Regions from separate parts of the Paenibacillus sp. W4I10 genome, predicted to be linked through region 3. Evidence: riboswitches for the same ligand, from Rfam matches in the RefSeq annotation. Region 3 holds a riboswitch; each other region holds the start of a gene.
What was found. Region 3 has a riboswitch for thiamine pyrophosphate ahead of QF049_RS21090 (ABC transporter substrate-binding protein). Riboswitches for the same ligand answer to the same signal wherever they lie in the genome.
Positions count from the first base shown of each region.

Region 1: another riboswitch for thiamine pyrophosphate. It lies ahead of QF049_RS05415 (thiamine phosphate synthase); the one in region 3 lies ahead of QF049_RS21090 (ABC transporter substrate-binding protein).
Region 2: another riboswitch for thiamine pyrophosphate. It lies ahead of QF049_RS19120 (ABC transporter ATP-binding protein); the one in region 3 lies ahead of QF049_RS21090 (ABC transporter substrate-binding protein).

Region 1 is NZ_JAUSXX010000001.1:1,169,290-1,176,879, reverse strand. Features, by position in the region: gene QF049_RS05435 (ThiF family adenylyltransferase) at 1-606, opposite strand, end outside; gene QF049_RS05430 (thiazole synthase) at 603-1,370, opposite strand; gene thiS (sulfur carrier protein ThiS) at 1,373-1,576, opposite strand; gene thiO (glycine oxidase ThiO) at 1,573-2,745, opposite strand; gene QF049_RS05415 (thiamine phosphate synthase) at 2,763-3,425, opposite strand; TPP riboswitch at 3,652-3,761, opposite strand; gene QF049_RS05410 (ABC-F family ATP-binding cassette domain-containing protein) at 3,837-5,387, opposite strand; gene QF049_RS05405 (hypothetical protein) at 5,526-6,509, opposite strand; gene QF049_RS05400 (hypothetical protein) at 6,496-7,047, opposite strand; gene QF049_RS05395 (hypothetical protein) at 7,044-7,442, opposite strand; gene QF049_RS05390 (hypothetical protein) at 7,459-7,590, opposite strand, start outside.
Region 2 is NZ_JAUSXX010000001.1:4,258,915-4,266,504, forward strand. Features, by position in the region: gene QF049_RS19105 (radical SAM/SPASM domain-containing protein) at 5-880, opposite strand; gene QF049_RS19110 (aspartate/glutamate racemase family protein) at 1,012-1,710, opposite strand; gene QF049_RS19115 (hypothetical protein) at 1,781-1,936, opposite strand; TPP riboswitch at 2,086-2,188, shown strand; gene QF049_RS19120 (ABC transporter ATP-binding protein) at 2,365-3,132, shown strand; gene QF049_RS19125 (ABC transporter permease) at 3,119-3,931, shown strand; gene QF049_RS19130 (ABC transporter substrate-binding protein) at 4,085-5,158, shown strand; gene thiM (hydroxyethylthiazole kinase) at 6,137-6,949, shown strand; gene thiD (bifunctional hydroxymethylpyrimidine kinase/phosphomethylpyrimidine kinase) at 6,946-7,590, shown strand, end outside.
Region 3 is NZ_JAUSXX010000001.1:4,706,737-4,714,326, forward strand. Features, by position in the region: gene serS (serine--tRNA ligase) at 1-823, opposite strand, end outside; gene QF049_RS21065 (MFS transporter) at 1,212-1,688, shown strand; gene QF049_RS21070 (MFS transporter) at 1,689-2,204, shown strand; gene QF049_RS21075 (DUF2798 domain-containing protein) at 2,634-3,143, opposite strand; gene QF049_RS21080 (VOC family protein) at 3,318-3,704, shown strand; gene QF049_RS21085 (NAD-dependent epimerase/dehydratase family protein) at 3,721-4,476, shown strand; TPP riboswitch at 4,604-4,716, shown strand; gene QF049_RS21090 (ABC transporter substrate-binding protein) at 4,936-5,976, shown strand; gene QF049_RS21095 (MTH1187 family thiamine-binding protein) at 6,200-6,490, shown strand; gene QF049_RS21100 (ABC transporter permease) at 6,490-7,248, shown strand; gene QF049_RS21105 (ABC transporter ATP-binding protein) at 7,292-7,590, shown strand, end outside.

The DNA.
Region 1 (7,590 bases), 3.5 Mb from region 3:
CATCTGTACCGCTTGAGGTATGATGCCAGACGTATCACAGGTATCTCCACCCAGAGGGACTTCACCCAGCAAACAATTTAAACATGGCGTATCTCCAGGCATAAATGTATAGGTAATACCGTAACTACCTACGCATCCACCATAAATCCAGGGAATACGGTGCTTCTGTGCCATGTCGTTAATGAGTAGTCGGGTATCAAAGTTATCCGTTGCATCCATGATCAAGTCTGTATGCTGAACGAGTTCTTCCAACTCATCTACTCTGACATCCAACACTTTCCCTTCCACATGGACCGTGGAATTAATGGCAGATAAACGTTTTTCCGCCGCCATTGCCTTCGGTATCCGCTCCATCGCGTCCTGTTCTACATATAATTGCTGCCGCTGCAGGTTACTCCACTCCACATAATCACGATCCACAATCGTTAAGTGTCCGACTCCTGAACGAACTAACGTTTCTGCAATTCCTGTTCCGAGTGCGCCAGCACCTACAATTAAAACTCTGCTGCCCTTTAATCTGGCCTGGCCTTCCTTGCCAAGTGGCGCGTACCGTTCCTGTCTGGAATAACGATCGGCCTGCTCGGAAGATGTTATTTGATCTGTCATGTATGAACCATTCCTTCCACCGGACTACTGGCTGCTGCATAACGCTTTACGGGAATCATGCCTGCCTCATATGCCAATCTACCCGCTTCTACCCCCAATCGCATCGCTTTAGCCATGCTCACTGGATCCCCTGATCCGGATACGGCTGTATTTAACAATACGCCATCTGCACCAAGTTCCATCGCATAAGCAGCATCTTTTGGGGAGCGCAACCCTGCATCCACAATCACAGGCACAACGGCCTGCTCAATGATGATCTCAAGGTTATAGGGATTGATAATGCCTCTTCCCGCTCCGATGGGAGAAGCGCCAGGCATTACAGCATGTACGCCAAGCGATTGTAGCCTTTTCGCCAGAATGACATCATCTGAAATATAAGGCAATACTGTGAAGCCCTTTTCAAGCAAAATTTCGCAAGCCTTGTACGTTTCAATCGGATCTGGGAGTAACGTAATTCCATCTCCGATGACTTCGACTTTTATCATATCACAAAGTCCTGAAGCCCGCGCAAGCTCGGCAATCCGCACCGCCTCTTCCGCATTTGAAGCTCCAGCCGTATTCGGAAGAAGAGTGTATTTGTCCAGATCCAACGTATCCAGGAAATGCTTCTGGTTACGTTCCTCCAGATTCAGACGACGAACAGCAAAGGTTAAAACTTCCGTTTCAGATGCTTCCACAGCCTGACTTTGCACTTCCAGATCCGAAAACTTGCCTGTTCCGAGCAACAATCTGGACTCAAACGTATATTTACCAATGTTCAACATCATCAACCGCCTCCTACAAAATGTACAATCTCAATTCGATCGCCTTCTCTTAATGCAGTCGTTTCATGATACTCACGGGTTAAAATATGCTTGTTCAGCTCTACAACTACAGTCTTGACTTGCAGATCAAAAGATTTAAGCAGTTTATCCACACGATTCAATCTGTCTTCAATCTCCATCCGTTGACCATTAACGATGATATTCACTGCACCACTCCCTTTCTGTTCAATCGCTCCGGACTCAGCGCCTCAATTCCGAGTTCTTCTGAGCTTTTGCCAGCGAGCAACTCAGCGATAAGCCTGCCTGTTATCGCACTAAGCAAGATACCGTTGCGGTAATGCCCAAAGGCGGCGAACAGCCCGGGTATACTCTTGCAAGCACCTACATAAGGCAATCCATCTGGAGTTGCTGGTCTCACGCCTGCCCACGCTCGTATAAATTGTGCTTCTTTCATCCCAGGCACCCAGTGGGTAGCCGCTGTTAGCAGCTTCTGAACACCCTGTACAGAAACGTTCAAATCCGTTCTGCCTGGCAGACTGGTTGCCCCAAGCCAAACTTCACCATTGGCTTTGGGAACAATATAGATATCCTCTGCATACACCGTTCTGTCAGGTCTGTACCCTGCATGTTCATCTGAGAACTGAACGGCGGCTATTTCACCTTTCACCGACCACACGGGCAAGCTCAGATTTACATGTCTCATCAACTCTTCACTCTGTAATCCAGCCGCTATAATGACATGTTTGCATTTCATCTCACCGATCGATGTGGTGATCCCCTGCACGCCGTGTTCGTTTGCTTGCACACGTATATCCTGTATGTCCTCCATAACCCGTGCTCCCAATGTTTGAGCGGATTCGGCGTATGCCTTCGTTAGATGGACTGGAAGGATTTCACTCTCGTAAGGTCTGTAATAGGCTCCATACGTATCTCTGTTGAGCCATGATGCCTCATGTTGTACAACGGAACGATCCCACCACACCTCATCAGCAGAAGCAGACAAAGCAAACTTCCGATTGTCCTTATAACTACTTAATTCACTGTATGAACGAAAAGGAGTTAGGAATCCCTGGCGTTGCAGACCAGTCTCTACCTCACTGAGTGTAGCCATTAGCACTTGTTGCTCGATAAGTAATTGTCTACTCTGCCTGGCAAGCTTAGCCATCAAAGGATGAGCAAAATCCTCACTATCTGCCGCCAGCATTCCAGCCGCCGCGCAAGACGTGCCTCCTGCAATCGCCGAACGCTCAAGCAACAGCACATCCTGTCCACGGGAAGCAAGCTCATACGCAATGGCACATCCAACAACGCCTCCTCCTACAATAATCGTTTCTGCATGAATTTTATCCGGTTTATCAGTAACGATCTCTTTCATCCTCTCATCTCCTTGATTCAGCGCCTCAGAATTTCTGTAGCAACGATAGCCTGCTTTAATAATGCAGCCGCCCGATCCGGGGAATCGCTCGCCCATACATTCGAGATCAAAGCGACTCCCTGTGCGCCTGCGGAGCGAATCGCGTGAATGTTTCCCGGCTCAATGCCCCCGATCGCAATGACAGGAATGGAGACACCCCTGCACACTTCAGCCAGAGCATATAATCCTCTTGGTTCAAGACCAGGCTTACTGTTGGTTGAGTAGACATGCCCGAAGAAAAGGTAATCGGCTCCCCGTTCTTCAGCGATTTTTGCCTCATCGATTGAATGAACAGATACACCCAGACGAAGGCGCTGCACATTGCTTTTAACAGCAGGGTTATAGTTTCGTATCGCATCTTGCCCCCAATGTACACCGCCATAGATGTCATTCTGTGAAGGCAGCTCTGAACCATTGATAACGATGCGACAAGATGGAACGCCAACGCTACGCAGACTTTCAGCCCAACCAATCTTGTCTTGCCATGTGAGTTGTTTTTCTCGTATGTGAATATAGTCCACCCAAGACCAAACGTCCTTTGCAGCTTTTACAAAAGATGCTTGATCCCCTGCACCCGTAGATACAACATGCAATTCAAATGATTCGTGAACATGTTCATGAGAAATTACCGTACTGTTCATCTCCTTCCAGGCGTGAATGCTATGAAAAATACAAAAAAGCCACTCCCGTAGGGGAGTGGCTGCGTATTAATTATAGGACCAGATGACTGACTGAAGCATACAGTTCATTTCGTGCAATAAAGCTATAGACCTTATAGCCTTAACGTTATACACGCAACTGCATGTTTCAATTCGTTAAGCAGACGGTTGAAATCCTTTCGAATTGCCGTTGCTCACGTCATTCACTGAAACGCGCTCGCCACTTCCCTACGCTGGTATGATCCAGATCAGGTGCAAAGGGTCCGGAATCGCATTCTTCCATCTCAGCCGCATCGTGCGGCCCCCCTAGTGTTCATATGAAGTTGTAGCCTATGTTACCATAGACGGATTTTTTTGTCACCGTCATTTCTGTTAAACATTGTCTTGAATCGTCTAGTTTTTCTCAGACCACTCTTCGACATTCCATGTTTTGGTAACCCAACCCTCGTAGAAATCAGGTTCATGAGATACCAGTAACACCGTTCCCTTGAATTCTTGCAAAGCACGCTGTAACTCCGCTTTAGCTGTGACATCGAGATGGTTTGTCGGCTCATCGAATAAAATCCAGTTGCTTTCACGCATCAAGAGTTTGCATAAACGAACCTTGGCTTGCTCTCCACCACTCAGCATGTTAAGAGGACGGGTAATGTGCTCATTTTTCAACCCACAGCGAGCGAGATGACCCCGGACCTCATTCTGGGTCAAATGTGAAAATTCATTCCAGACATCCTCAATGGGCGTGATATTCCCAGCACGAACTTCCTGCTCAAAATAGGCCGTTTCGAGATAATCTCCCAAAAAGGTCTTTCCACTGAGTGGAGATATTTTTCCCAGGATGGTTTTCAACAGCGTCGATTTACCGACACCATTACAACCTACGATGGCAATTTTCTCACCACGTTCAATTGTCATCGTCATTTTGGGCAGCAAAGGATACGTATATCCAATTTCGAAATCAATACCCTCAAAGACCGTTTTGCTACTCGCGCGGGCATCCTTGAATTTGAACGTTGGTTTAGCCGCCTCATCTGGACGATCAATACGTTCAATTCTGTCCAGCTGTTTCTCCCGGCTCTTCGCTCGACCTGAAGTTGAAGCACGTGCCTTGTTACGCTGAATGAAATCTTCCTGCTTCTTGATGTACTCTTGCTGCTTCTCGTATGCATCAATATGCTGGGCTTTATTCATATCAGCCATCTCAAGGAACTTGTTATAGTTCGCTGCATATCTCGTTAATTTGGCAAATTCCAAATGATAAATGACATTTACGACTTCATTCATGAATTCCGTGTCATGGGAGATTAAGAGAAACGCATGCGGATAGTCCTTCAGGTAACGTGACAGCCATTCAATATGCTCTACATCCAGATAGTTAGTCGGCTCATCTAGCAAAAGAGCTGTAGGTTTCTCGAGCAGAAGCTTGGCAAGAAGCACCTTGGTACGTTGTCCACCACTTAGAGCTGCGACATCTCGATCAAGACCAATTGCGGACAAACCAAGACCATTGGCCATCTCTTCCACTTTTACGTCAATCAGATAAAAGTCGCCCTGTTCCAGTTGTTCCTGAATATCGCCCATCTCTTCCAGCAACTGCTCCAGCTTATCTGGATCTGCATCTGCCATCTGGTCCGTAATATTCATCATTTCTTTTTCCAATTCAAGCAACGGAAGGAATGCATCCTTAAGCACGTCACGAATGGTTTTGCCTGGCGTAAGCTTCGTGTGCTGATCCAGATATCCATAACGGACCTTAGGTGTCCATTCCACTTTCCCACTATCTTTAAGCAATTTACCAGTAAGGATATTCATTAATGTGGATTTACCCACACCATTGGCACCAACAAGTCCTACGCGCTCTCCGGCAAGTAAACGAAACGATACATTTTTAAATAACGTGCGATCTCCAAAATTGTGACTTACGTTCTCTACTGACAATAAACTCATAAGATGAGGTTGCTCCTATCTATTAGACATTACTTTTGTTATTGTTCCGAAACCCTATTCTAGCACAGGTCCCGTCTTTTCTGAAAGTAATGTAAACAGTTCAGGAACCTCTTACATGATTTTGTCATACAGGCTAACCTAACGATTAGAGCATTTATATTCGAAATAGCCTTGTGCAGCTGCTTGTCTTGCGTCTGTAAACACCTCTTCAGCACGGTAACCATTACCACATGTGGAGGGATAATAGTACCTGATACCCGTTAAAGGATCTACCCCACCTACGATGGCCGTTTTCTTCACAAGTCTGCCTCCACCGATCGCATAATTGTTGATCTTTTGGTCACCCACACCTATACCTTGGATAAAGGCCATAATCCCTGTATCGTTAATGGAGTTGTACCAATCTTCCTGCGCAATCAGGGGCATCGTAAACGTATAGGAAATACCGTTCTTTCTGGCAAACTCATTATGGCGGTTAATCACATCAGCCAGATCATCCTGCACAGTAGTCACAATCCGGCTTTGTCTAACTTGCTCAAATACGCTGGTATTCTGAATTAAAGGAATCTGTGTGCTTGAGGCCAGTTCTTTTTGAAATCCTTCAATCCATTTCCCTGCGCTTGCGTCAAAGGCATATACGTAGTCGTCCAGTGTAAAGTTAATACTGTTACCATCAGAATCTGAATATGTATAAGGTTTCTTGGGACTCCACACTTGCCTGAAAGAATCTTCACGGTGACCCGTCATCTCTGTTTCTGTGGACAACATATAATATCCATCATAATCCAGAATAACCACGGCAGGAATGTAATTAAACATGTTTCGAATAGCTGCGGGATCATCCTGAATCCCCATATTCAAAGCCATCGTCTGCGTAAATGTCAACAAGGCAAGCTCCTTGTCCGCTTTAACAAATTTGGTTGAATCATAACCTGCTTCATCATTTTGTTTCTCATTCTGATGCATGACTGCACCTGCATCCATGACTGCAGTTTGAAGTGCAGATCTGTATCGTTGACCAAGATATTGTGCCTCTTCGGCATCTTGGGTATGGAGTGAGATGATCCAGAAGAGCGGGAAGAAGATCAGCACAAATACAATGGATAGCTCAGTAATCTTCATTGAGGACCATACCTCCGTATGTTACAAATACTGCTGAAGCCTGAGCCGTGCCACTCAACCATTCACGAATGAGCATGGAAGGTGTACGATTTGTATTTTGGAGTGTCACGGTGAAAAAATCCCCTGTCGTCAACGTATATCTTCGGCCAGGATCATCAATCGGTATCACACCTGAGGTTGGGAATAGTCTTTCTCGAATCTGTGCTGCATAATATCCATCCTGCACTACCTCATAGGTCCCGTTAAAACTGTTATTGTCCATCGGGTCTGTATAATGAGGTACATATTTTTTATGTAAATGTTCCATCGACACCTCATACAGATTGCCCGTCTGGGCCAGTTGCTCCTCAAACTCAGCCAACATTCGAGGTGAAATATATCCTTTCGTTCGGACAGCATCAACAAAACGTGTTACATTCTGAACAGCCGTCATACGTGATATATCATCCTGCCGATCAGCTGTTTCAGCAGCTGGATACACATAGAGCAGAAGGACTGCGAGCAATACGGCAAGCAGCTTGGATGCGGCATTAATCAATTCACACTCGCCTCCTTCCAAAAAACAATCTTGACCAGTTCTCCAGTTTCATTTCGTATAAACTCCGGTCTGTAGGTGGCATCGAGCTGGACAGGAATCGTCGCTGTTTTGCTGAGAAGTGGATCGATCACATACGAAGTTCCATCTACCTCCACAGGAATGCCTGTACCAGTCATCTGTCTCACGGTATGCAACACTTCCGCACCAGTATACTGATACGGATTGGTGGTATGCAGTGTTGTTGTCAACCGACCTTCCATGCCTGCTGTTGTCTGTACTCTGTCGTTCAAGGCCGCTGATAAAATCTTAACATTCTGTTGCCCGTACAGGCAGGCTGTCACAAACAGGACAACCGCCGTACAAAACAACATGAGATGCTGTGTATTCCGGGACATGTTAAACCAACTCCTGTCAGGATTGCTGGAAGATCAGCCCTCTTACCACGTTGGATCGGTCTTTTACGATAATGGCTTTGAATTTACCACTTGGATTGACATATTGATTGTCTTTTTCACTCATGGTCTGGTTAATAATCCCCACTTT
Region 2 (7,590 bases), 450 kb from region 3:
GATATCAGGCTCCGAATCTCTGACGATAACCGCACTTTCGACACAACTCTTCCACAGCTTCCCGCCTGGAGAAGCCATATACCAGATTGTTCGCTCGCTCACCCTCAATAATCTCCGAGAATGACTTCTCGTGCACATTACCCAGGTTAATTACACCCTCGCCATCGAGACAGCATGGAACCACCGTTCCATCCACAAGCACAGCTGCCTGACCACGCAATGCATGGCAGAAGCCTTTGCCGTCATCTTCAGGTGCATCCAGACTTGGCCACTGGAACTCATGGTCCTGATTCAGGTATACATTCGGGGCAATTTTGACCCCGCTGCCTGGAACTACTTTTTCCTCAATGCGGAAGTCCAGATTGAATTCACGTTCCAGTACTTCAAGGGTCTCCCGATTTCGATTCATCTGAGCATTTGTGAAGTTATCCTGCGTCAGATTCCACAGTCGGAATGAGATGATGACATTGTGCTTAACGGCCTCGTGTACAAAGGACAAAATGTTGCTCAGGTATCCGTCACGGTCGGTTGAACCTTCATGCCCATCGAAGCTGTGCAGGGAGAAATTCATCTGCCGCAGCGCCGGTTTGCCAAGCAATTTATGCTGAGTCTTGGGCAATAGTGTACCATTCGTTGTAATGTTAACCTTGAGTCCCTTCTCATGTGCGGAATCGAGCAACAGATCTATTTTGGGATGCAACAAGGGTTCGCCTTTGACATGTAGATAAATATGTTTGGTGTGTGGTTTAACTTGTTCCAGTATATTGTTGAAGACTTCAGGGTCAATGAATCCTTTGGCACGCTGCGTCTGCGGACAGAAGCTGCAAGCCAGATTGCAGATACTCGTGATCTCAATATATACTTTTTTGAACGTTTTCAACTCGGGTCCCCATTCTGCCTAGGAGGGAGAACAATCCCACCTGCATTTTGTGATCCGGCCTATACGGGCCATCCCTATTATATCGGGTTCATGAGCCGAGGTAAATCAGAGAACTGGTTTATCTGGTTGTGTCAAAATGATTTGGCTAGTGCCAAATTAACAGATTCAATCGCATGAATACGTGTTGTATCAAATAATGGAACTTCTGAATCCTCTACTTTTACTAATAATCCAATTTCGGTGCAACCTAATATGATCCCCTCAGCTCCATCATCAACTAGCCTTTGGATCACCTTTTTATAATAATCCCTTGATAAGGGCTCAATTTTCCCTAAACATAATTCCTCATATATTATTTTATTGATAACTTTTCTATCCTCTTCATTCGGTATCAAAACCTTAATACCATTAAATTCAATTCGTTTTTTATAAAAGTCTTGTTCCATCGTATATTTAGTGCCAAGTAAACCAACCGTACTTATTTTGGACTTATGAATTTGATTTGCTGTTGAATCAGCAATATGTACAATGGGTAAACGCACTTTTTCTTCAATATGTTTAATCACTTTATGCATCGTATTTGTACAAATTACAATCATTTCTGCTCCTGCCTTTTCCAAAGACTGAGCAGCATTCCCTAATAATTCACCAGCACTTTCCCAATCACCTTCAGCTTGATAACGCTCGATTTCTTCAAAATCCACGCTATATAAAATGCATTTGGCTGAATGCAATCCTCCCAATTTTTTTTTCACTTCTTCATTAATAATTCGATAATATTCTAACGATGACTCCCAGCTCATTCCACCAATAAGACCAATCGTTTTCATATACACTCCCCCTTCCATTTAATACATTCCGAAAGCAGTATATAGAAATTTAATAGATATTGTACCGTATCTATCTGATTAAATAAACCTGCCCCAGTAAGAGGAATAGAGGGACCTGGAGCAATTCCGGCAACGGATTATTGATTATTGCTTCTACCCGAATGATCTGGCTGTACAATCCGAATAATCTGACCGGACCATTTTCACGGCTGCTTGGTTTACTCAATCATATTCCCTCCCATGTCGTAATTGTCTTGGACGAAGCGTATTATGAATCCGCGGAAAGCCAAGATCAGTACTCACATTCTTTCCGAGCGCCCCCTTTACATTCCACTTGCATGTGATATATGCTGAACACACAACTGCATATCTTGAACATTGCACTAGGGGAGCCTTACGGCTGAGACGAATCGAATGATTCGGACCCTTTGAACCTGATCTGGATCATACCAGCGGAGGGAAGTGGAGCGGCCTTTCAGTAAGCGGATTTTTTCATGTTGATGATGAAATTTAATGTGAATTGAACTTACAGACCCACTCATTTCTCCGGAAATGGGTGGGTCTTTTTCGCGTTCTGCGGGCAGATCAGAAGGTGTAATTAAAGATCCCGCAGTTTGAAGTTGAATTTGGAATAACAAGGGGGAACCGAACGAGATGGATAATAACATAACCATTCACAACATGAGCTACGCTTTCCCGGGAAAAAGGGATTCCCCCGTGCTCTCCAATGTGTCGATGCGTGTAGCCAACGGCGAATTCGTCTCGCTCATCGGCTCCAGCGGCTCCGGTAAAAGCACCCTTTTCAAGCTGCTGGCAGGCCTGCTTGAGCCAACCCACGGAACCATAGAAATTCCTTGGGTCCCTGAAGGAAAGCGACTGGGGCAGGTGGCCTACATGCCACAAAAGGACCTCCTGTTATCCTGGCGAACCGTCATGGAGAATTGCATGCTCCCCGCTGAACTTGCTCCAGAGCGGCAGGATAAGGGAAGAATTCGCGCGGACATTCTGGCTGGGCTCGACAGATTTGGCCTATCCGGCTACGCGAATGCTTACCCAGACGAGCTGTCGGGTGGCATGCGCCAGCGTGTCGCGCTGCTTCGTACTTTGCTGACAGGTGGCCAACTCATGCTGCTGGATGAACCATTCGGCGCACTCGATGCCTTAACCAAACGGGAGATGCATCGCTGGTTGTTGGAACTGTGGGAGGGCTTTGGCAAAACCGTGTTGTTCATAACGCATGACATTGAAGAGGCGCTGCTGCTCAGTGATCGGATTATCCTGTTAACTCCGGGGCGCCAAGGCCAACAGCTACAGGATTTGACGGTACCTTTGCCACGTCCAAGACATTCGGACATGATCTACGAACCGACACTCGTTCAGATGAGACGACGACTGGAGGAACAATTGCATGCGAGAAGGTAACTTGGGAGACTGCATGAAGGATAGCGTAAGGCGTTGGCTTGCCCGTTATGGTCTGTTTCTTTGGCTCCTGCTCTTGCTGCTTGTCTTCTGGGAGTGGATTGTGCGTATGGAATGGGTGCCCTCCTTCATCATTCCAGCCCCAACGGCGATTGCCAGCTCCCTGTATGAGCATCGCAACCTCCTGCTGGCTACACATCTGCCTGCTACCTTAATGGAGGTTGTTGTTGGTTTTGGCTTGTCCATTGGTGCCGGAATTGCACTTGCAACTGGTATGCATATGAATCGGTCGATTGAAAAAGCGTTATATCCCTTCATCGTAATCAGTCAGACGATCCCGCTGATTGCCCTGTCCCCCGTCTTCATCCTATGGTTTGGCTACACGCTGTGGAGCAAAGTCGCCGTGGTGTTCCTGATCGCCTTCTTTCCCATTGTGGTCAGCACCTACGATGGACTTCGCCAAGGCGATCCAGAGCAGCGTGAACTGCTGCTCACCATGGGTGCCAGCAAGTGGGATATTTTTTGCAAACTCCAGATTCCACTGGCACTTCCCTCTTTTTTCTCGGGGCTAAAGATGTCTGTGGTGTACTGCGTGGTTGGGGCAACGATTGGCGAATGGCTCGGTGGCAGCAAAGGGCTCGGATACTTCAGCCGCCGCATGTCCAGCAACATGAACACGGATGCGATGTTTGCAGCTATTGTGCTGTTATCCCTGCTGGGGATCGTTTTGTTTGTACTGATTGCCTGGCTGGAGAAACGGTTTAACACACGGTGGCATAGAGGCAAAAGAAAGACTGGATAATCTTCGAGAGTGAACCCGATTTAATGATAGGAAGTATGATTTCCAAACACTTTTTTCACATATCAGCAATTATGTTTCAGTCATCACGTTGCCCGTTAACATGCTGCTGTCCATTTTCTACAAACCCAAACGATGAAATGAGGAACTTCATTTATGACTAACAAAGGTATATACTCCCTGCTTCCCATCATGCTCATTAGCCTTTTGCTGATAGTCAGTGGATGCAGCACCACGAATACCAGCAATAACACGCCAACAACAGACTCTGCAACCAATGCACAACAAACAGACAAGTCTGCAACCGAACCAGCATCAGACGCCAAAGATAAACTGTCCATCATGCTCGACTGGTACCCGAATGCAGTACACTCCTTCATCTATGTGGCTCAGGAAAAAGGGTACTTCGCAGACCAAGGTCTGGATGTCGAAATTCAGATGCCTGCGGATACCAATGATTCACTCAAACTTGTTGCTGCCGGTAAAATTGATCTGGCTCTAAGCTACCAGCCCCAAATCTTGCTCGCGCGTGGCGAGAACATTCCTGTACGATCCATTGCTGCTGTTGTTCGGCATCCACTTGTGCATCTGTTAACCGAAGCAAATGGCAACGTGAGTTCACCCAAAGATCTTGACGGTAAAACTGTCAGTTATTCTTCGATTCCACTGTATGAAGCGATGGTACGTACAATGATTAGCCATGATGGCGGCAATCCCGATAACATGAATCTGGTTGACGTTGGATTCGATCTGATTCCTTCACTGGCTTCCGGACAGGCGGATGCAATTATGGGTGGTTTTATTAACCATGAACAATTGATTCTCGAGAAAGAAGGCCATGCCATGAAATCGATTAACCCTGTCGACTATGGTGTGCCTGATTATTATGAATTGGTCCTGACCGCAAGTGAAGCTGGCATTGAAGCAAAAAAAGACCAACTTACCCGGTTCGTCAAAGCGATCCAGGAAGGACAGAAATATGTAACTGAGCATCCAGAAGAAGCCTTGAATATTCTGCTCGCTCATGAGAATCAAACGTCTCCGCTTGACCCGGAGATCGAAACCAAAAGCCTGGCTATTCTACTGCCACTCATGAATGAAGAAGGCCAACCGTTTGGCCGGCAGGAAATGGCGTCCTGGGAGAATGTACGTGCATGGCTCGTTGAACAGGATTTGATTCCTGAATCGGTGAAAGCCGAGGATGCTTTTATTAATCTGCAAGGAGAGTAAATAAAGGAGAGCAACGTGAATAAAGGAAAAGTGACTGAACGCAAGGGAATGAGAGCAATGTGATCAAAAGCAAAGTTAGCAAGAAACGTGAGGATCGGATGCAGGAAGTTTTGCGAAATGGAATTGGCCTGAAGCAAGCATCTGAGGATCAGAATTTTTAACAAGCCTAAGTGGCTTGATGTGCATCAGAGCAGCTTGATATGCGTTTGGGTAGCTTGTTGATATGTATTTGGTACGAACATTAGCGCATATCTTCAAACCTACTGGGAGCTAGCTCCTTAATGTGCTTGGAGTAGAGCATGCAGCGAGCGCTAACGAATCTGTGGCTTTCTATTCAAGGATTTGGAGCGTTTGCAGAAATCTAAGAAATCTGAGACACGCTATATCAGAATAAACAGCTATTTAAAGCGTTTTTGTTAGGAATTCTGGGAAATAACGTGTCTGATGTTCCTTACATTTCAAAAGGAGGACCTGACAGCAAAATAAGACGTCCTGTGTTCTTTAGAAACCATTAATTCGCAAGCAATTCGTCAGATGAGCTGCCAGAATGATCATGGTCTTAGTATTGGTATTGGCTTCAAGACACTCGTTGGACGCTAACGTCCGTCACCATATCGCTTGCCTGAGTTTGGAAATACCCTGGGTTCACTTTCTGTATTTTGTATTGTTGCGTTTTTGTACTGCGGCGGTTCTGTCAATTTACTTTTTATATGAATCCAACCTTTAGCTGTTTCAATCAAGGCTGGATATAAATCAAAATGATTCAATTCATCTATATTCAGGTACAAAAATCCATTTTTAGTGAGTTATGAAATTGATTTATATCTTACGTTTCTGCTTTTATGCTTAATGCCTCTCGTTGTCATTACACTCTGCGCCCCAACTCAACAAGGAGACTCATATCCTATTATTCTGCTGAGTGACTCCAGATATCGGACTTCCGCCGATGGGGTTACTTCAAAACAAGGAGGAAATTATATGTCTTATCTGGAACGTGTTCGTACGCAAAATCCGCTGGTACACAATATCACCAACCTTGTCGTGGCTCCCTTCACAGCCAATGGTCTGCTTGCACTAGGTGCGTCCCCTTTTATGGCCTATGCTCATGAAGAGGTCGCTGATGTCGCCAAGATGTCAGGAGCCGTGGTACTCAACATCGGTACACTCGATGACAAAGTCGTTCAGGCGATCCGTCTGGCAGGCCAATCGGCTAATGCGCATCACGTGCCTGTGGTGCTTGATCCGGTTGGAGCTGGTGCGACCACCTATCGTACAGAAACCGTGCAGATGCTCGTTCGTGAGCTTCGCCTCACGGTGCTGCGCGGCAATGTGGCGGAAGTCGCCAATGTCATCGGTGAGAGCTGGAGTATTAAAGGTGTGGACGCAGGATCAGGTGAAGGTGACCGGATTGGAATTACGGAGCGGGCAGCTCATAAACTTGGCTGTGTTGTGGTCATTACCGGAAAAGAAGATATCATTACTGATGGACAATCCACATTCCTTACGAGTAATGGTCATGCCCTGCTCACTCAGGTCACAGGTGCTGGCTGTCTGCTCAGTTCGGTGATTGGTGCTTTTACAGCCATAGCGGAATCAGGAGCCGATCTTCTAGGCAGTGTTGTTGAAGCGCTCGCGTTTTATGGTGTAGCGGCTGAACTGGCGGCAGAGCGGACAGCTCATCAGGGGCCAGGCAGCTTCCAGATTGAATTGTTGAATCAACTGGCACAAGTAACACCAGACCTCTTGGCAGAACGCGCACAAATCCGTCAGATCCGTGGAGGTGCAATATGAGCATTGCTCAAGCGCTAACCATTGCAGGTTCTGATAACGGGGGCGGAGCAGGAATTCAGGCCGATCTGAAAACGTTCCAGGAGCTTGGCGTATACGGCATGACCGTTATCACCGCTATTGCTGCCCAAAATACCACAGGTGTGCAGGGCGTTTTTCCCATCCCTTACGATGGCATTGCCCAGCAATTGGACTCGACCGGCGAAGACTTTCAACCAACCGCAACGAAGACCGGCATGTTATATAGTGCTGAGATTATTCGGCTAGTTGCTGAGAAATGGCAGCATTACCGTTGGTCTAATCTGGTCATCGACCCCGTGATGGTCGCCAAAGGCGGTGCCCCTCTGCTCCAGCAGGAAGCTGTACAAGCGCTGGTTACGGAGCTGTTGCCCCATGCCCTGATCACAACACCTAATATTCCTGAAGCGGAATTGCTTACCGAGATGTCTATCACGAATCTGAGTCAGCGAGAAGAAGCCGCAAGACGGATTGTACAGATGGGCTCAACGTATGCTTTGGTCAAAGGTGGTCATGATGAAGGAAGTGGCATGATCGTGGATGTGCTCTACGATGGGCAGTCTTTTCATTACCTGGAGAATGTTCGTGTGGTAACACGTCATACACACGGAACAGGATGCACGTAC
Region 3 (7,590 bases):
ACAATCCGCGTACATCCCGTCCGCCGGAGCCAACCTCACTGCGGAAACACGTCGATACCGCGGCCAGCTTCACAGGCTCTTGAACATCAACAATCTCATCCGCATAATACGAGACCAGCGGCACTTCAGAAGTTCCCACCAGCCACTTATTCTCCCCTTCAAGTTCGTAGACCTGATCTCGTCCAGTTGGGAAGAATCCGGTGTTCACCAGTGCGTCCTCCCTGACCATCAGCGGTACCTCCATCGGTGTAAACCCGTGTTTCAGCAACAGATCCAGCGCAAGTTGCTGTACTGCCCGATGCAATAACAGGCCAGCGCCTTTTAATACATAGCTTCGCGTACCGCCAATCTTAACTCCACGAGGAATATCGATCAGATCATGCAACTCCCCAAGTTCCACGTGATCTTTGGTGTTATACTCGAACGTTGGCACCTCTCCCACACGTCGCAGCTCCACATTATCCGCATCCGACGTGCCTTTCGGGGTATCTGGGGATACGATATTGGGTACCAGCCATTGCAGCTTGGTTACTTCCTCCTGCACAGGGGCAAGCTTCGCTTCCACGTATTCCAACTGTTCATTGAGCTGTTTCACCTGAACCCGCAAACCCTCGGCCTCTTCCCGATTCCCGGCTTGCATGAGTCTGCCAATATCAGCAGATAACGTATTTCGCAATCTGCGACCTTCTTCCAATTCCTGCAAAAGTGCCCTGCGTTCCTCATCCCGCTCTAACAATGCGCGAATGTTGATCTTGATTTTTTTCCCGTCTGCTGCGGCCTGAACCTCTTCTGCATGTGCCCGAATCCATTTCATTTCCAACATGGTCACCGTCTCCTTTGGCTGTAAAAATACAAAGAGCGCCCTCATCCCTTGGGACGAGGAGCGCTCTGCTCGCGGTGCCACCCAACTTGCTGAATCAGGATATCCTGCTTCCAGCCTCTTGGTCCGCGATAACGGGCGGTTCCGGTTAACTTGGGGAAATATCGCTCCCCTGGCGAAAACGCCTCCGAGTTGGATGCTCTTCAACGGCATGGTCCGATCTGTAATTGTTGTGTCTCAGTATATACGAACGCCGGACCAGATTGCAACCTTCTGTATCGATCCGGAATTCATGGCACAACTTGACATGTCCTGTTATGATAGACGTTGTCTTCAAGATTGCGCTTTATTGTGATCCTCAATTTATGTTTATAAGTAGAAGGAGTTCTTTATGAAAAAATTACTTTGGATCGGATGTCTGTCCTATTTCCTGATTGGACTTGCCCACGTTGTGCTCGGTTCCATTCTACCGGTTGCACTTGAGCATTACGGCAAAGATTATAGCCAAGGCGGAACGCTGATCTTTGCTCAATTTGCCGGATTCCTGGGCGGTGTATTGTTATCTCCATGGCTGAACCGACGCTTTGGTAAACGGGGAGGCCTGTTAATCGCCACAGCATTGCTCTGTATTGCAGAATTATCTTACATGCTGTTGCCACCATGGGGCTGGATGTTCGTCATTGCACCCGCTGCCGGCTTCGGATTCGGAATGGTTGAAGCTGTTATTGGCACCATTATCATCGCTGCAATCAAAGACAATACGGCCGTTGCCATGAGCCGACTGGAAGTGTTATTCGGGATTGGAGCGATGGTCATGCCGCTCATTGCCAGCGGTCTGATCGCTGCCGGATACTGGCGTCTGTCATAGATGAGTCTTGCGAACTTCATGCCAGCGATCCTGATTGAGAAAATGAACATGAAGGAAGCTGGAGCAGCGCTTAGTGTCACCTGTTTCTGGATTGCCATGTCTGTCGGACGACTCTTCGCCGGATATATCGCAGAGAAATTCCAATACCGCGTCTATGTCCTGTATAGTTGTCTCGCTTCTGTTCTCTTGTTAATGGTATTTCCATTTACAAACCAAATCTGGTCTGCATTTCTCATCATCTTGCTGCTTGGACTGGCCATGTCAGGCATTTTCTCCATTGCCCTTGTCTTCGCGAGTAAACTGCTGCCCGGAACAGAAGAATCCACACCTAGCATTTTGATTGCTTCAGGTGGGGTTGGCGGTGCCATTCTTCCTTTGACCACGGGATGGAGTCTTGATCATCTGGCGGTTAATCAATCTGCATGGATGCTTGCGATCTTTGCAGTTGGCCTGCTTGTTATTAGCGTAATCACGTATCAATGGCAGAACAAACCTATAGCCAATTCTGCGACTTAACAGTTATGTGTCGATGCAGTCCTGAGATTAGAATTACCTAATATTGAGAGTGAGATTGAAATGTCTACTGTCATGACCTGACGGTGGACATTTTTTTTGTAGCGTTACTCTGTTCTAACGAACCTAGCACACGCTATCTCCCTCCATTTCTGCATGTTTGAAATCTAACGAATCCTAGAGACGTTATTATAGATAATTAGCTTCAATTAAATGCCTCGTTGGAGGTTTTTTTGCATAATAACACCGCTGAGATTCGTTAGGTTTTCATTCCCTTAGAAACTGGCCGAATAAGATGTCCTCGATTCGTTAGCGTTGTAATAATGATGGCGAGTGCCCTATCTTTGCCTCTCTGATCACCTTCATTAAAGGTGAGAATACGATCTATTCATTTGCACAAGATTGCCCAGGAAATACTTATGGCCAACCGAATCACACACTTTTGTTAACGACAGGCATTACAGGCCCGTTATCCTTGATGAATTTACCAAATACATATCGCACGAGTGGTCCCAGAACGATCAACTGATATGGAAGCGCCAGGCTGAAGTTACGAGCGATTGTATGGAGATACGTACGGAGTACGGATGACCCACTTAATTGATCAGCGAGATATGCCGAGATCATTCCATACAAGGACATGATCAGAACCATGCCAATCACCATAAAAAATGACATAGCAAGCACACCCAAAATCTTGTTGGACTTGTCAAAGGGCAAGGAAAAAGCAATCTTTCTCGCTACAGGTCCGACAATGAATGACTCCACCAGAAACGCGATGACAAAACATAATATGAATTGAAGCAGTATTTCAAGCGGGGACATCTTGCCGAGTAGCCCACTGTGCCATAGATTGAAGAACATCATGACCAAGACCATTCCTGTACACACCATTAATCCGAAAATAATTTGTTCCTTCTTGCTTGTTGGCAATTCTCTCATCCTCTCCGTTTACCTTCGTAATTATAGAGATGACGAAACCCTCTACATAAGTGAACATTCTGTGAACAATTGTGGTTTTTCCGAATTAAAACTGGATTTGACAACCATGTAGTACAGCCCTATGATATCCCTTAATATGGTATAAACACTCACTACATAAGGAGGATTTGGATTATGAGTTTTCAAAAACGCATTGACCACGTCGGTATTGCCGTTCGTGATCTGGAGACCACGCTGCGTTTCTATACGGAGATTGTTGGTCTTGAATTGAAAGACCGGGTAACCCATACCAACGGGGTCATTCAGCTCGCCTTCCTTGGCTTCAATGGAAGTAACGAGACTGAGATTGAGTTAATTCAAGGATACAGCGACAAGCTGCCTGCCGAAGGAACTGTGCACCATTTTGCCATCCACGTGGATGATCTTGATTCTGAGTACAAACGCATTCAATCCACCGAAGCCGAATTTATTGATGGAGAGATTATTACACTGCCTAACGGTTACCGCTATTTCTTCATCTATGGACCTGAAAAGGAATGGATTGAGTTCTTCCAGCGCTAAGAATAGGAGTTGATGTATGAACATTTTAATTACCGGCGCAGCCGGGAAAATTGGCCGTGACTTGTCCCAACACTTGTCAGAAGCATATCACCTGCGACTAACGGATTTGAATATCGACAGACTGCATACGTATCAAGGGACCGGCCATGAGATCATGACATTGGATGTGACAGATCCCGAAGCCTGTCAGCATGCTTGCGAAGGCATGGATGTAGTTGTACATCTGGCGGGAGATCCTTCCCCGAATGCCGGATTTTATGAATCGTTGTTGGACATCAATATCAAAGGTACATTTAATGTATTCCGTGCAGCTAAAGACCAAGGTGTACGAAGAGTCATTCTTGCAAGCAGTGCACAGACGATTGAGGGGTATCCCATTGATGCTCAAGTCTACCCGGACATGCCAACACGCCCACGGAATTTGTACGGGGTTAGCAAATGTTTTGGAGAATCGCTCGCTTCCTATTTTGCGTATACCGAAGGTTTACAAAGTGTAGCAATACGTATAGGTGCATATGATGATTTTCAACCGGACGGACCAGCGCTGGAGGCAAGGGATATAAGCGCGTATATTAGTCCGGCTGACTTGTGTGATTTGATGCTCAAAGCAATTACAACTACCGATCTGGAACCCTTCACCATACTGCATGGGATCTCGAATAACCGGTTTAAACGATTGAATCTGGAAACCACTCAGAAACAGGTAGGCTATGAACCAAAATCCGATGCTTTTGCACTCAGCCAGATTTCCTTATATGATTCGCCACGATAATTATTCAGGCTGTTATACATATGTATAACGGCCTGTTTGATAAGTTCATACGTGTCCCCATCCAGTTCCTGACTGGACACGTTCCACCCGCTGGCCTATAATTACACCTAGTAATGCCCGTAACTTCATAGTTTCCCAGGGGAGTCGGAATTGGCCGGCTGAGAGTGTATCCCACCAAGATACTAACCCTTAGACCTGATCTGGATCATGCCAGCGTAGGAATCGGAGTATATCGAAATGGCACAGCCCTATGCTGAACGCCACCTCTCTAACGCCTGCACGCGTCCCGGATTACGGGACGCTTTTTTAATGTTCTTTTATATAGCCAGAGAGCTAAAAAAGTGACGTTATCCAGATCTCAACTGGTATAAATCTGTCGATTTATGCAAGATGATTGGATATGAAGCCAAGGAGTACCCCGTGCCAATCGGCCGGACATACCGAAGGAGAGAACCACAGATGAAATGGCGTAAAACGATGGGATTGTTGCTCTTATGCGTGCTTATGGTGACTGTAGCCGCATGTGGTGGCAAAGAAGCTGCCCCAGCTGGGCAGAACGGCAACACAAATACGGAAAGTAGCAACGAAGGTGATACTGCCGCCCTGAAAGATATTAAAGTGGTGCTCGACTGGACACCAAATACGAATCATACCGGCCTGTATGCGGCTGTGGATCAAGGTTTTTACAAGGCTGAGGGCTTGAATGTAGAGATTGTACAACCAGGTGCCGGTGGCGCAGATACAATGGTTGCCTCGAATGAAGTGCCTTTTGGCGTAAGTTATCAGGAGAGTGTAACTCAAGCCCGCACACAGGGTGTTCCATTGGTCTCCATCGCAGCAGTTATTCAGCATAATACATCTGGTTTCGCTGCTCCGGCGGATCGGAATATCAAGTCACCGAAAGATTTTGAAGGTAAAACCTATGGCGGTTGGGGTTCCCCAGTCGAAGAAGCCGTGATGCAATCCATTATGGAAGGCGACGGAGCCGATGTATCCAAAGTGAAAAACATTAACATGGGTGACGCTGACTTTTTCACCGCAGTGAAACGAGACATTGATTTCGCGTGGATTTTCTACGCCTGGACGGGTATTGAAGCCGAACTGCGCGGGGAACCCATCGACATGTTGTATGTGAAGGATTATTCAGATGCATTGGATTACTACACGCCTGTCCTCGTAACAAACGAGCAGACGATTCAGAACGACCCTGAGTTGGTGAAAGCATTCCTGAAAGCCACTTCAGAAGGATATCAATACGCAATTGATCATCCCGAAGACGCAGCGAATATTCTGATCAAGGCCGTCCCGGATCTGGATAAAGACTTGGTACTGGCAAGCCAGAAATGGCTTAGTCCAAAGTACACGGATGACGCCCCGCGCTGGGGAGAACAAAAACAGGAAGTGTGGCAGAACTACACCGACTGGATGTTTAGCAAAAAACTGCTGGATGAACAGATCGATGTGAGCAAGGCATACACAAACGAGTTTTTACCCCAATAAAATTTCTCATATAAAACGAACTTAATATTTACACGAGGACGGAGAGGACAGAAATAACGTGAAAAAGCGAAGCGGTCGCCTTTATCACCGGATTTTCCCTTAGAGAAAGGGAATCAAAAAAATCTGGGGATAACAGCGATTGGAAGGTTATTCTGTCATCGAAGTGGCAAGTGTAACAGTCATTGGTTCATTTTATATATCACGAAAGGAGCCGTGATCTCTCATGGCAAGCACATTACTTAGCATTCAGGTTATTCCGAAAACGCCAAATGGCGAGAACTCTTATCCTTACGTAGATCGCGCCATTGAAGTTATTCAGCAATCCGGCCTGAAATATCAGGTGAACGCGCTCGACACCACGATAGAGGGGGAACTGGAGGAACTGCTGGAGGTTGTCCGTAAAATGCACGAGGTACTCGTGGAGGCTGGCAGTCCAAGCATCATCTCCCAGATCAAAATCGCCCATAGCCCTACTGGCTTAAGCATGGATACCCTGACGGAGAAGTATCGCTAATGCATACCTATTTCAAAAGTGTATGGCCGCCCATTGTGGCGGTTATTCTCTTTATAGCGATATGGCAGGGAGCCGTCTCCCTCTTCCATATTGAGAAATGGATGCTGCCTGCACCGTCCGATATCGCCCGCGAAGCGGCAACTCAGGCCGAACGGCTTGGCATGCACGCTTCCGCAACCATTCAGTTAACGCTTATCGGATTCGCCGCTGGAACAGCGGTCGGATTACTGATTGCAATGGTGCTGCATTTGGTTCCTTTTCTCAAGTCGGCCCTGTACCCTTTACTTATTCTTAGTCAAAATATCCCAACCATCGCGCTCGCGCCGCTCCTGTTAATCTGGTTCGGATTCGGGCTGTTGCCCAAGCTGATTACCATCATCCTCGTCTGCTTCTTCCCCGTTGCAGTGGCAGCCATGGACGGCTTGACCCGTACAGATGCAGCGATGATGAACTATATGCGCATGGCTGGTGCGAAACGTCATCATATCTTCTGGAAGCTGGAGCTTCCCCATGCGCTGCCATCCGTGTTCTCCGGTGTCAAAATCGCTGCTACCTATAGCGTGATGGGTGCCATCATCGCCGAATGGATTGGCGCAGACAAGGGTATTGGTTATTATATGATGCTGCAAAAGTCGGCTTATCGTACGGACCGCCTATTCGTGGCGATCATGATTATTGTCGCGCTCAGCTTGCTGCTCTTCCTGTTCATTGCCCTTCTGGAGAAGCTGCTCGTGCGCTGGCGGCCACAGAAGCGGTAGTAAAGCATGTAATGTAATCTGTATATTAGGAAGTGATGACCATATGAATCGGCAACAGGACGAACAAGTCCAGCCTGGACGAGGAGCAAGTGTAATGGAGCAAAAGCACGGTGAAAAACTCCACCCAGTTAAGCCTGATCGACCTGCCAACACGACTCCTGCTCCGGTTCCACCTGCACTGGACGTTGTTAATGTTCATGCATCATTCCGTGAACGGCGGAGCAGGTTACCGGTTCTGAACGGCCTGTCCCTGACTGTGGAGCAAGGCGAGTTTGTTGCTATCGTTGGACCTTCTGGCTGTGGGAAAAGCACCCTGTTCCATATCATCGGCGGTCTGCTGAA